Regions from separate parts of the Streptococcus parasalivarius genome, predicted to be linked through region 2. Evidence: predicted binding sites of a transcription regulator. Region 2 holds the regulator's gene; each other region holds the start of a gene.

Region 1 (3,286 bases), on a different contig from region 2:
TGAAGTTATCGTCAAGTATCTACCACTTGGTAAACGCCTGTGGTCAATTGTTGTAGGAGCTGTTCTTTACCGTCTGGTCTTGGTTATTATCCTTGCCATGAACGTTGATGCTCAAATGTTGAAATTGGCTTCAGCCATCTTGCTTGCTGTCATCCTATATGTACCAGAAGTACGACAAAAATTGAAAATCAAACCTAACAAATCCTTGACTTTAGGAGGTGACAAGTAATGGCTTTACTTAGTTTACAACAGATTCACAAGACCTTTGAAAAAGGCACAGTCAATGAAAATCACGTCCTTCGTGGTTTGGATCTCGACATTGAGCAGGGAGACTTTATCTCTGTTATTGGAGGAAATGGTGCTGGTAAATCAACCTTGATGAATTCAATCGCTGGTGTTCTTAGCATTGATGAAGGGGATATCTTGTTGGAGGGACAATCTATTAAGAAAGCATCTGTAGATGAGCGCTCTAAAGACATTAGCCGTGTTTTCCAAGATCCTCGAATGGGGACAGCGACAAACCTTTCTATCGAAGAAAATATGGCAATTGCCTATCGTCGAGGTAAGAAACGTAGCTTCTTTAAAAAGTCTATTACTGAGAGCGAACGTCAAGTGTTCAAGGAAGCCTTGATAGATCTTGGTCTTGGGCTTGAAAATCGTATGAAGACCGATGCTAATTTCTTGTCAGGGGGTCAACGCCAAGCTTTGACACTTGCTATGGCGACCTTGGTTCGTCCAAAGATTTTGCTTCTCGATGAACATACAGCTGCACTGGATCCAAAGACAAGTGATATGGTCATGAATTTGACGCGTAAGATTGTTGAAGAACAAGAGTTGACAACCCTTATGATTACCCATAATATGGAACATGCTATCGAATATGGGAACCGTCTGGTCATGCTCTATCATGGTAAAATCGTCGTCGATGTGCGAGGTGAGGAAAAGAAAAATCTCACTGTTGCAGAACTTATGGATCTCTTCCACAAAAATAGTGGACAAGTACTCAATGACGATGCCTTGGTACTCGGTTAATAAGCAAAAAGAAACTATCCAAAGTTCAGATTTTGGGTAGTTTTTTCTTGACTATTTTTGACCAAGTGCTAAAATAAATATATAGATTAGCACTCTTGCTTAATGAGTGCTAAAAATAACGTTTCACACGTTACTAATAACAAATAACATTTGGAGGTAATTGGTATGGCATTGAAACCATTGGGCGATCGTATCGTTGTCCGTTTTGAAGAAACAGAAGAAAAAACAGCTAGTGGCTTTGTATTGGCAGGAGCCAGTCATGAAGCTACAAAGACTGCTGAGGTTTTGGCAGTAGGTGAAGGAATCCGTACTCTTACTGGTGAATTGATTGCACCTAGTGTTGCAGCAGGCGATAAAGTTCTTGTTGAAAATGGTGCAGGTGTCAATGTTAAAGACGGAGATGATTCCGTTTCAATTATCCGTGAAGCAGATATTTTAGCGGTCCTCGCGTAGGTCAATGCTAATCAGATATAAACTAAGATAAAGAAGGAGTAACTATGGCAAAAGATATTAAATTTTCATCAGATGCACGCGCAGCAATGGTTCGTGGTGTTGATACTTTGGCTGATACAGTTAAGGTAACGCTTGGCCCTAAAGGTCGTAACGTGGTTTTGGAAAAAGCTTTTGGCTCACCTCTTATCACTAATGATGGTGTAACAATTGCTAAAGAAATCGAACTTGAAGATCACTTTGAAAATATGGGTGCCAAGCTCGTCAGCGAAGTGGCTTCAAAAACTAATGATATTGCCGGTGACGGAACAACTACAGCCACTGTTTTGACACAAGCTATTGTCCGTGAAGGTCTAAAAAATGTAACGGCTGGTGCTAATCCAATCGGTATCCGTCGTGGGATTGAAGCAGCTGTGGCTACAGCTGTGGAAGAGCTTAAAGCTATTGCTCAACCAGTTGCTAATAAGGAAGCCATTGCCCAAGTTGCAGCTGTTTCATCACGTTCTGAAAAAGTTGGTGAATACATTTCAGAAGCAATGGAACGTGTGGGTAATGACGGTGTTATCACTATTGAAGAGTCTCGTGGTATGGAGACAGAACTCGAAGTGGTTGAAGGTATGCAGTTTGACCGTGGTTATCTTTCTCAGTACATGGTTACTGATAATGAAAAAATGGTCGCTGACCTTGAAAATCCATTTATCCTTGTGACTGACAAGAAAATTTCAAATATTCAAGATGTCCTCCCACTCTTGGAAGAAGTGCTTAAGACCAGTCGTCCACTTTTGATTATTGCTGATGATGTGGATGGTGAAGCGCTTCCTACGCTTGTTCTTAACAAGATTCGTGGAACTTTCAATGTTGTTGCTGTTAAGGCGCCTGGCTTTGGTGACCGCCGTAAAGCGATGTTAGAAGACATTGCCGTATTGACTGGAGCAACTGTTATTACTGAGGATCTTGGTCTTGAGCTTAAGGATGCAACGATGGCAGCACTTGGTCAAGCTTCGAAAGTAACTGTGGATAAGGATAGCACAGTTATCGTTGAAGGTGCAGGAAGCGCAGAAGCGATTGCTAACCGTGTAAACCTCATCAAGTCTCAATTGGAAACAACAACATCTGAATTTGACCGTGAAAAACTTCAAGAGCGTTTGGCTAAATTGTCTGGTGGGGTTGCAGTTGTTAAGGTCGGTGCAGCCACTGAAACAGCCCTTAAAGAAATGAAACTTCGTATCGAAGATGCCCTTAACGCTACTCGTGCCGCTGTTGAAGAAGGTATCGTAGCAGGTGGAGGTACAGCTCTTGTTAACGTCATTGCTAAGGTTGCTGAGCTTGATCTTGAAGGTGACGACGCTACAGGACGTAACATTGTTCTTCGTGCTTTGGAAGAACCAGTTCGCCAAATTGCCTATAATGCTGGATATGAAGGTTCCGTTATCATCGATAAATTGAAGAACAGCCCAGTTGGTACAGGCTTTAACGCTGCTAACGGTAAATGGGTAGATATGGTTGAAGCAGGAATCATTGACCCAGTTAAGGTAACGCGTTCTGCCCTTCAAAATGCCGCTTCAGTAGCAAGTCTTATCTTGACAACCGAAGCAGTCGTTGCCAACAAACCTGAACCAGAGGCTCCAGCAGCGCCAGCTATGGATCCAGGAATGATGGGTTACTAAGATTTAAGAAAGCAAAAAAACCTAGGAAAAGTCGAGAAACTTTTTCTGGGTTTTCTTTTTATTATTTATGGTTAATCAGTGAAAAGGGTTAAACATGTCAGAACTTCCTTGTTTACCTGACATCTGCATCATCATTT
Region 2 (3,286 bases):
TTTCAAGTATTGAAGAATCATTGCTGAAATTTCTTGTGGTGTGTATTCTTTACCGTTAGCAGAAACTCTTTCAGAAGTACCCATCTTAGATTTGATAGAGATAATTGTATCTGGGTTTGTTACTGCTTGACGTTTTGCAGCATCACCAACGATGATTTCACCATTTTTGAATGACACAACAGATGGAGTTGTGCGGTTACCTTCTGGGTTTGCGATAATTTTTGATTCAGTCCCTTCAAGAACTGCTACTGCTGAGTTTGTTGTACCTAAGTCAATACCAATGATTTTAGACATATGTTTTTCCCCTTTTTACTAAAATTTCTATTTTGCTTTTTTATCTTTCATTCATAGTTTTCTGTCATTTCGGACAAGTTTTCAATTATGTTACGACACAAGAAGTCGAAATCGATGTCATTTCGACAACAAGTTGCTTCAGCAACCGTCAGAATTGCCTAGTTGAACACACCCTAAGCTCTGAGTAAAAAAGATAGATTTCCTTGTGTTCATCGAACACCTCGTCAATCTCCTATTTTTACTGTGAGCTTTTACGGACTTTGTATCCTAGTTGTATACAACTACCATGGCTGGGCGTAAGACACGTTCATGGAGCTTATACCCTTTTTGGAAAACTTGCGCAATCGTGTCTGCTGGATGTTCATCATCTGCAGGCATTGTTTGAATAGCCATGTGGAAGTTATGATCGAAATCACCATCTGCTGGGATTTCTTCAATTCCTTCCTCTTTAAAAGCATGTACTAAACTTTCTTGCACCATTTCCAAGCCTTTTTTGACATCATCAGTCAAACCCTCAACGGCAAGAGCACGTTCAAGGTTATCAAGTGATGGCAAAATCGCTTTTGCCAAATCTTGGCTACGATACTTTTGCAATTGTTGACGTTCTTCATTAGAACGGCGCTGAATGTTTTGCATTTCTGCATGGGCACGAAGGTATTTATTTTCAAATTCTTCGGCACGCGCTTGTGCTTCTTCAAGTTCAGAAGGTTCGCTTACTTCCTCTACAACTTCTTCAGTTGTCTCAGTAGCTTCCTCTTCTTTCACTTCTTCTTTTTTAATATCTTCAGTCAAGGCATACACCTCTTTCTATACTTATTAAATGTTATATCTTAGCTAACTTCATAATGGTTACTATTGAGGTAACGGTAATAATCCGTCAACTTCATAACCAAAACTCTACTAATAACATTGACCAAACTAACCATGCGACGATAATCCATTTCAACTGGGCCAATCACATGCATGAGCGCCATCCCACGATAAGGAATCAGGAATTTATGACTCATAACTGTGACATTTTCAAGCGCTTCTTCAGTTGATTCTGCAACCGAAATCTTGGTCACTTCATCATCGGAGATAGCTGATCGAAGCTCAAGTGCCACATGTTGTGGATTGTCCAAAAATTGATAGGTTTTTAAGTCGGCATAAGTCAGTGATGCAACCTTACCTTCGATGAAAATCAATTCCTTAAAAAGTTGTGAAAAGATATAATCAAACAAATCTAGAACATTATCTGTTATCTTGAAATACTTCTGCACAATCTGAGGAATCTCAGTTCTCAATCGGTAATGGATATCTAAGACAGTGTTTCCCAAAAAACGTTCTTGAACAAGCTTATGAAGAATTTCCAAATCACTAGACAAGAAATTTTTTGGAATAGCAAACTGAACTGTCACAGGCTTAGATTCATCTAGAGTAAGAACCGCTAAAGCGTCGTGATTGGATAGATGAACAATGTCAAATCCAGTCAGACGTTGTCGTGTCGGTTCCACATCTTGAATCACTGCTGTACATCCTGTCATTTCTGCCAGCAGCTTCGCCGCTGCATCCAAGATATCTTCAAGTTTAAAAGCTTCAAAGTCAAAAGCTTTAACCACTTGATAAACATCTTGTTCATCAATCGTATCAAGATTCAAAGAATTAGCGACAAAATACTGGAAACCTGCTCGGCTTGGCATACGCCCACTAGAAGTATGAGCTTTTTCAAGATAGCCCATTTTTTCTAGCTTGGCCATGTCATTACGAATAGTCGCTGAACTCGAATCAATTGATTCTTGTAACGCTTTAGAACCAACCGGTTCATGTGTACGAGTGAACATCTCAACTATCAAATTCAAAATAGTGTTTTGCCTTTGCGTAATCACGATGTCACCTCATTTCTATTTATTAGCACTCTAACACGTCGACTGCTAACTTATGATTCTATTATACACCTAAACTTGAACATGTCAACCCAAAAAAACAAAAAATTAGCACTCTTTTCAAGAGAGTGCTAAAAATACATCTCAAGACCTAGAGAAGCAAAAAAAGAGCACCTCCGAGGTACTCTAATCTTATCGATCATATTTTGACAAATGATAGGTCTCAATAATAGATATGAGGTGTTTGGCGTACTCTGGATCACTGCTAAAACCCGCAGCTTGTAGTTTTTCTGCCGCAACTTTATAACTAGTCGTTCCTGCCACCTCTTTATAGGTTGACTCACCCCACGTTCCTTGGCGAAGCTCTTCTAAATAAGTCATCATAGAACTTGACCAATCCTTAAAAACCGCAAAATCCACCTTTTGGTATTGCCACTTACCTTTACTATAGATACTATCCTTTAAACGAATACGTTCTTGACCCGGCTGAGCTAGCAGACTGTAGATGTTATGGTATTTAACAGATAAAAGACTGCTACCATAATTCGACTCATATGCAGCTTGACTAAGGAGAATAGACGCAGGCACACCATAGTTTTTGGACATCTTTTGAGCTGTTGGAGCTAAGGTCTCAATAAACTCTTGCTGCGTGTAAGCAACCTTTACCGAACGAGCATTATCATCTGTAGAGGCATGAAGAATCAAAGGTAAGACAATACCTAAAGCGAAAACAGCAACTAAGGTTATGAAGGCTTTTAGTTTAAAACGTCGTCTCACTTAGCTTTCTCCTTTAATAATGCCAAATATTCCTCCAAAGTAAGATTATGTTCAGTCATATACTCTGCTGACTCTTTACCAACATAGCGGAAATGCCAATCCTCGTAGCCTACACCTGTTGACGATGTTTTACCATCTGGAAAACGAAGAACAAAGCCATATTTCGGCGCTAACTCTTTAACTTTAGCTACTGTATCTGGATCTGCTTCATTTAAGCTATCTACAGTACTCATATCAATCGCAAGACCCGTCTGGTGTTCACTCGCTCCTGGTGGTTGTGAATAGGTTTGAACCTTTTTCTCCGCCTGAGACTCCGTCAAACTTGGGTCAGCAGCCATTTCCTGCTGAACATA
Region 3 (3,286 bases), on a different contig from region 2:
TAAGGATTACGGCGGACTTTTTCAGTCAACTGACCAGCTTCGTCGTAACCAACATATCCTGGAGGGGCACCAACCAATTTAGCAACAGCGTGTTTTTCCATGTATTCTGACATGTCGAAACGAATCATACTGTCAGCTGAACCAAAGAGTTCAATGGCTAATTGTTTAGAGAGCTCAGTTTTACCGACTCCTGTAGGACCTACGAAGAGGAAGCTACCAATTGGGCGGTTTGGAGCACCCAATCCAACACGATTACGGCGGATAGCTTTAGCAATCTTATCAACTGCAGCATCTTGTCCGATAACATGTGATTTAAGATCATCGGCAAGACTAAGAAGTTGTGATTGTTCTTTTTCTTTCAAATCACCGACAGGAATATTGGTTTTTTGTTCCACAATGGCTTCGATATGTTTTTCGGTGATGACAGGCATATCCTGGTCTTTGATGGTTTGCTTTTGCATTTCCTTGTATTTGGCAATTTGGTCACGGAAATAGGCAGCCTTTTCAAAGTCCTCGTCACGAGTAGCTTGAGCCTTGAGGTTTTCAGCCTCAATCAAACGTTTGTCGATATCTTTAGGATCAACAAAGTTGAGGGTCAAGTTCATCTTCGAACCAGCTTCATCAAGAAGGTCGATGGCCTTGTCTGGTAAGAAACGGTCTTGAATGTAGCGGTTGGACAATTCTGCAGCTGCAGTAATCGCTTCGTCCGTATATTTGACGTGGTGGTAGTCTTGATATTTAGGCTGAATCCCACGCAAAATAGTGATGGTTTCCTCAACAGTTGGTTCGTCAACCTTAACTGGTTGCATACGACGCTCAAGGGCAGCATCTTTTTCGATGATGCGGTATTCGTTGAGTGTTGTTGCTCCGACCAGTTGAAGTTCCCCACGAGCAAGGGCAGGTTTTAGGATGTTTCCAGCATCCATATTGCCATCTCCAGCATTACCAGCTCCTACGATTTCATGGATTTCATCAATAAATAGGATAACATCCTGACGTTGACGAATTTCTTCCATGAGTTTTTGCATGCGTTCTTCAAATTGGCCTCGGATACCAGTCCCTTGAACCAAGCTGACCACATCAAGACGGATGACTTGTTTGCCTTGGAGTTTTTGAGGAACGCTACCATCTACAATTTTTTGAGCTAGTCCTTCAACGACAGCAGTCTTACCGACACCGGGTTCACCGATGAGGACGGGATTGTTCTTGGTACGGCGGTTAAGAATTTCGATGACACGAATGATTTCCTCGTCACGACCAATGACTGGATCGATGTCTCCACGACGAGCGATGTCAGTGATGTTAATGCCGAACTCTTCAAGAAGACCTTGTGGCTGTTGAGGAGCTTGTTGGCGTGGTCCTCCTGGACGGCCTGGCCCTTGTGTATTGCCACCGTTTCCTCGGTTACCACCTTCTTGTGTTGGAGGTGTATTGGGAAGATCACCGTTAGAAGAACGGAAGTTATTTAGGTCACTGAAGAAATCATCGAAGAAGCTGGAACCTCCAGTTTGATTGAATTGATTAAGGGGGTTCTCTGGGTCAGATTTCATGATTTTATAACAATTTTGACAGAGGTCAACTTGTTGCTGATTACCATTTACATTGGTATACAAATGAATACTAGCTTCATTAAGGTTACAGTTTTGACAGAGCATATCAGTACCTCTTTTCTATCTGAATTGGGAAAGACCTTTATTGAAAATATTCTTGGTCAAAAAAGGTCAAATCTATGACTCCATTATAGCATGCGGGAGGTAGATTGCAAGAAAAAAGTATCTAGGTTTGGCGCTCTCTTAGCAGGAGTGCTAATATTGAATTTTAATTCAAAATCACTTGCTTATAATGTATAAATATTATATAATATTTTTATATTATTCAGAATGAAAGAGAGATACCTATGACACAAGCTAAATCCTTTTTGAAAGAAATCGACTTTACCAAGCAAGAACTCGAGGAGTTAATTGATTTATCTATAAAATTTAAACAGTTAAAGAAGGAAAGAATTCCGCATAAATATTTAGATGGCTTAAATATTGCCTTGATTTTTGAAAAAACATCTACCAGAACTCGCTCAGCTTTTACAGTGGCCGGTCAGGACCTAGGTATGAATGTGACCTACCTTGGTGCTGGAGACATTCAGTTAGGTAAAAAGGAATCTGTAGTTGATACGGCCAAGGTTCTGGGATCTATGTTTGATGGAATCGAGTACCGTGGTTTTAAACAAGAAGATGTTGAAGATTTGGCTAAGTACTCAGGGGTTCCGGTCTGGAATGGTTTGACGGATACCTGGCATCCAACTCAAATGATTGCAGATTTCATGACTTTGAAGGAACACTTCGGTAGTTTGGAAGACTTGACCATCGCCTATATTGGAGATGGTAGAAATAATATGGCCAACTCACTTTTGGTCACTTCGGCTATTTTAGGCGTTAATGTCAAGATTATAGCCCCAGAGGTGCTGCAACCCGAAGATGAGATTGTAGCCTTAGCTCAGAAACATAATAATGGTGCAGACTTAACCCTTACAGATGATATTTCAGAGGTCAAGGGAGTGGATATGCTTTATACGGATGTCTGGGTATCTATGGGTGAAGAGGTAGATTTTAAATCTCGTATTGATTTACTCTTGCCTTATCAAATTAATGCAGACCTACTAGCCAAGACAGAAAATCCAGATGTTATCGTTATGCATTGTCTCCCAGCCTTTCATGATCTCAATACCCAAATTGGGAAAGAAATCTATGACAAATATGGTTTGGCAGAGTTAGAAATTACAGATCAAGTCTTCCAAAAATACAGTGACATCATCTTCCAAGAAGCTGAGAATCGTATGCATTCTATTAAGGCCATTATGTACAATTCCTTGAAAAATATTTAAAATTCCCCCATTTTTCCCATAAGTGTGATAAAATAAGTAGGAAATACACAATTAATAGGAGAAATAACATGGAATCACATTTGGTGAGAATCATTAACCGTCTTGAAATGATGGCGGCTGATGGTGGTAATTTGAAACGTAATTTTGAACGTGAAGGAGTGGTTGTTGCCGAAGTATCATTTAGCAACGATCCTGAAAATGGTCCAGTTTTCACATTGCGTGACGTTGAAGCACGTGAATCTTATTCATTTGATAGCATCGACTTGATTGCAATGGAAATCTACGATTTGCTTTACTAATAAATCATTTGGGGACTTTACAAGGTTCCAAAAACTCAAAATGCCTGAAACTCGATAGTTTCAGGCATTTTTATCAGGATGAAAGCATAGGCTAATGCTTGTATGGGTT

Evidence for each region. The regulator HrcA, encoded in region 2, represses chaperone genes, less so after heat shock. The targets are predictions, from matches to a motif close to TTAGCACTCNNNNNNNNNGAGTGCTAA.
Region 1: a site for HrcA is predicted at 1,119-1,145, ahead of groES (co-chaperone GroES). Genes of this name have one in related genera too.
Region 3: a site for HrcA is predicted at 1,783-1,809, ahead of ACYVQ1_RS01190 (ATP-dependent Clp protease ATP-binding subunit). Genes of this name have one in related genera too.

Annotation. Positions count from the first base shown of each region.
Region 1 covers NZ_BAABOB010000007.1:58,559-61,844, forward strand. Annotated here, with positions in the region: gene ACYVQ1_RS07680 (ABC transporter substrate binding protein) at 1-229, shown strand, start outside; gene ACYVQ1_RS07685 (ABC transporter ATP-binding protein) at 229-1,032, shown strand; gene groES (co-chaperone GroES) at 1,198-1,485, shown strand; gene groL (chaperonin GroEL) at 1,530-3,149, shown strand; gene ACYVQ1_RS07700 (superinfection immunity protein) at 3,225-3,286, opposite strand, start outside.
Region 2 covers NZ_BAABOB010000011.1:6,059-9,344, forward strand. Annotated here, with positions in the region: gene dnaK (molecular chaperone DnaK) at 1-294, opposite strand, end outside; gene grpE (nucleotide exchange factor GrpE) at 562-1,086, opposite strand; gene hrcA (heat-inducible transcriptional repressor HrcA) at 1,125-2,159, opposite strand; gene ACYVQ1_RS09600 (glycoside hydrolase family 73 protein) at 2,349-2,933, opposite strand; gene ACYVQ1_RS09605 (M15 family metallopeptidase) at 2,930-3,286, opposite strand, start outside.
Region 3 covers NZ_BAABOB010000001.1:246,279-249,564, forward strand. Annotated here, with positions in the region: gene ACYVQ1_RS01190 (ATP-dependent Clp protease ATP-binding subunit) at 1-1,655, opposite strand, end outside; gene argF (ornithine carbamoyltransferase) at 1,898-2,878, shown strand; gene ACYVQ1_RS01200 (DUF1797 family protein) at 2,947-3,177, shown strand.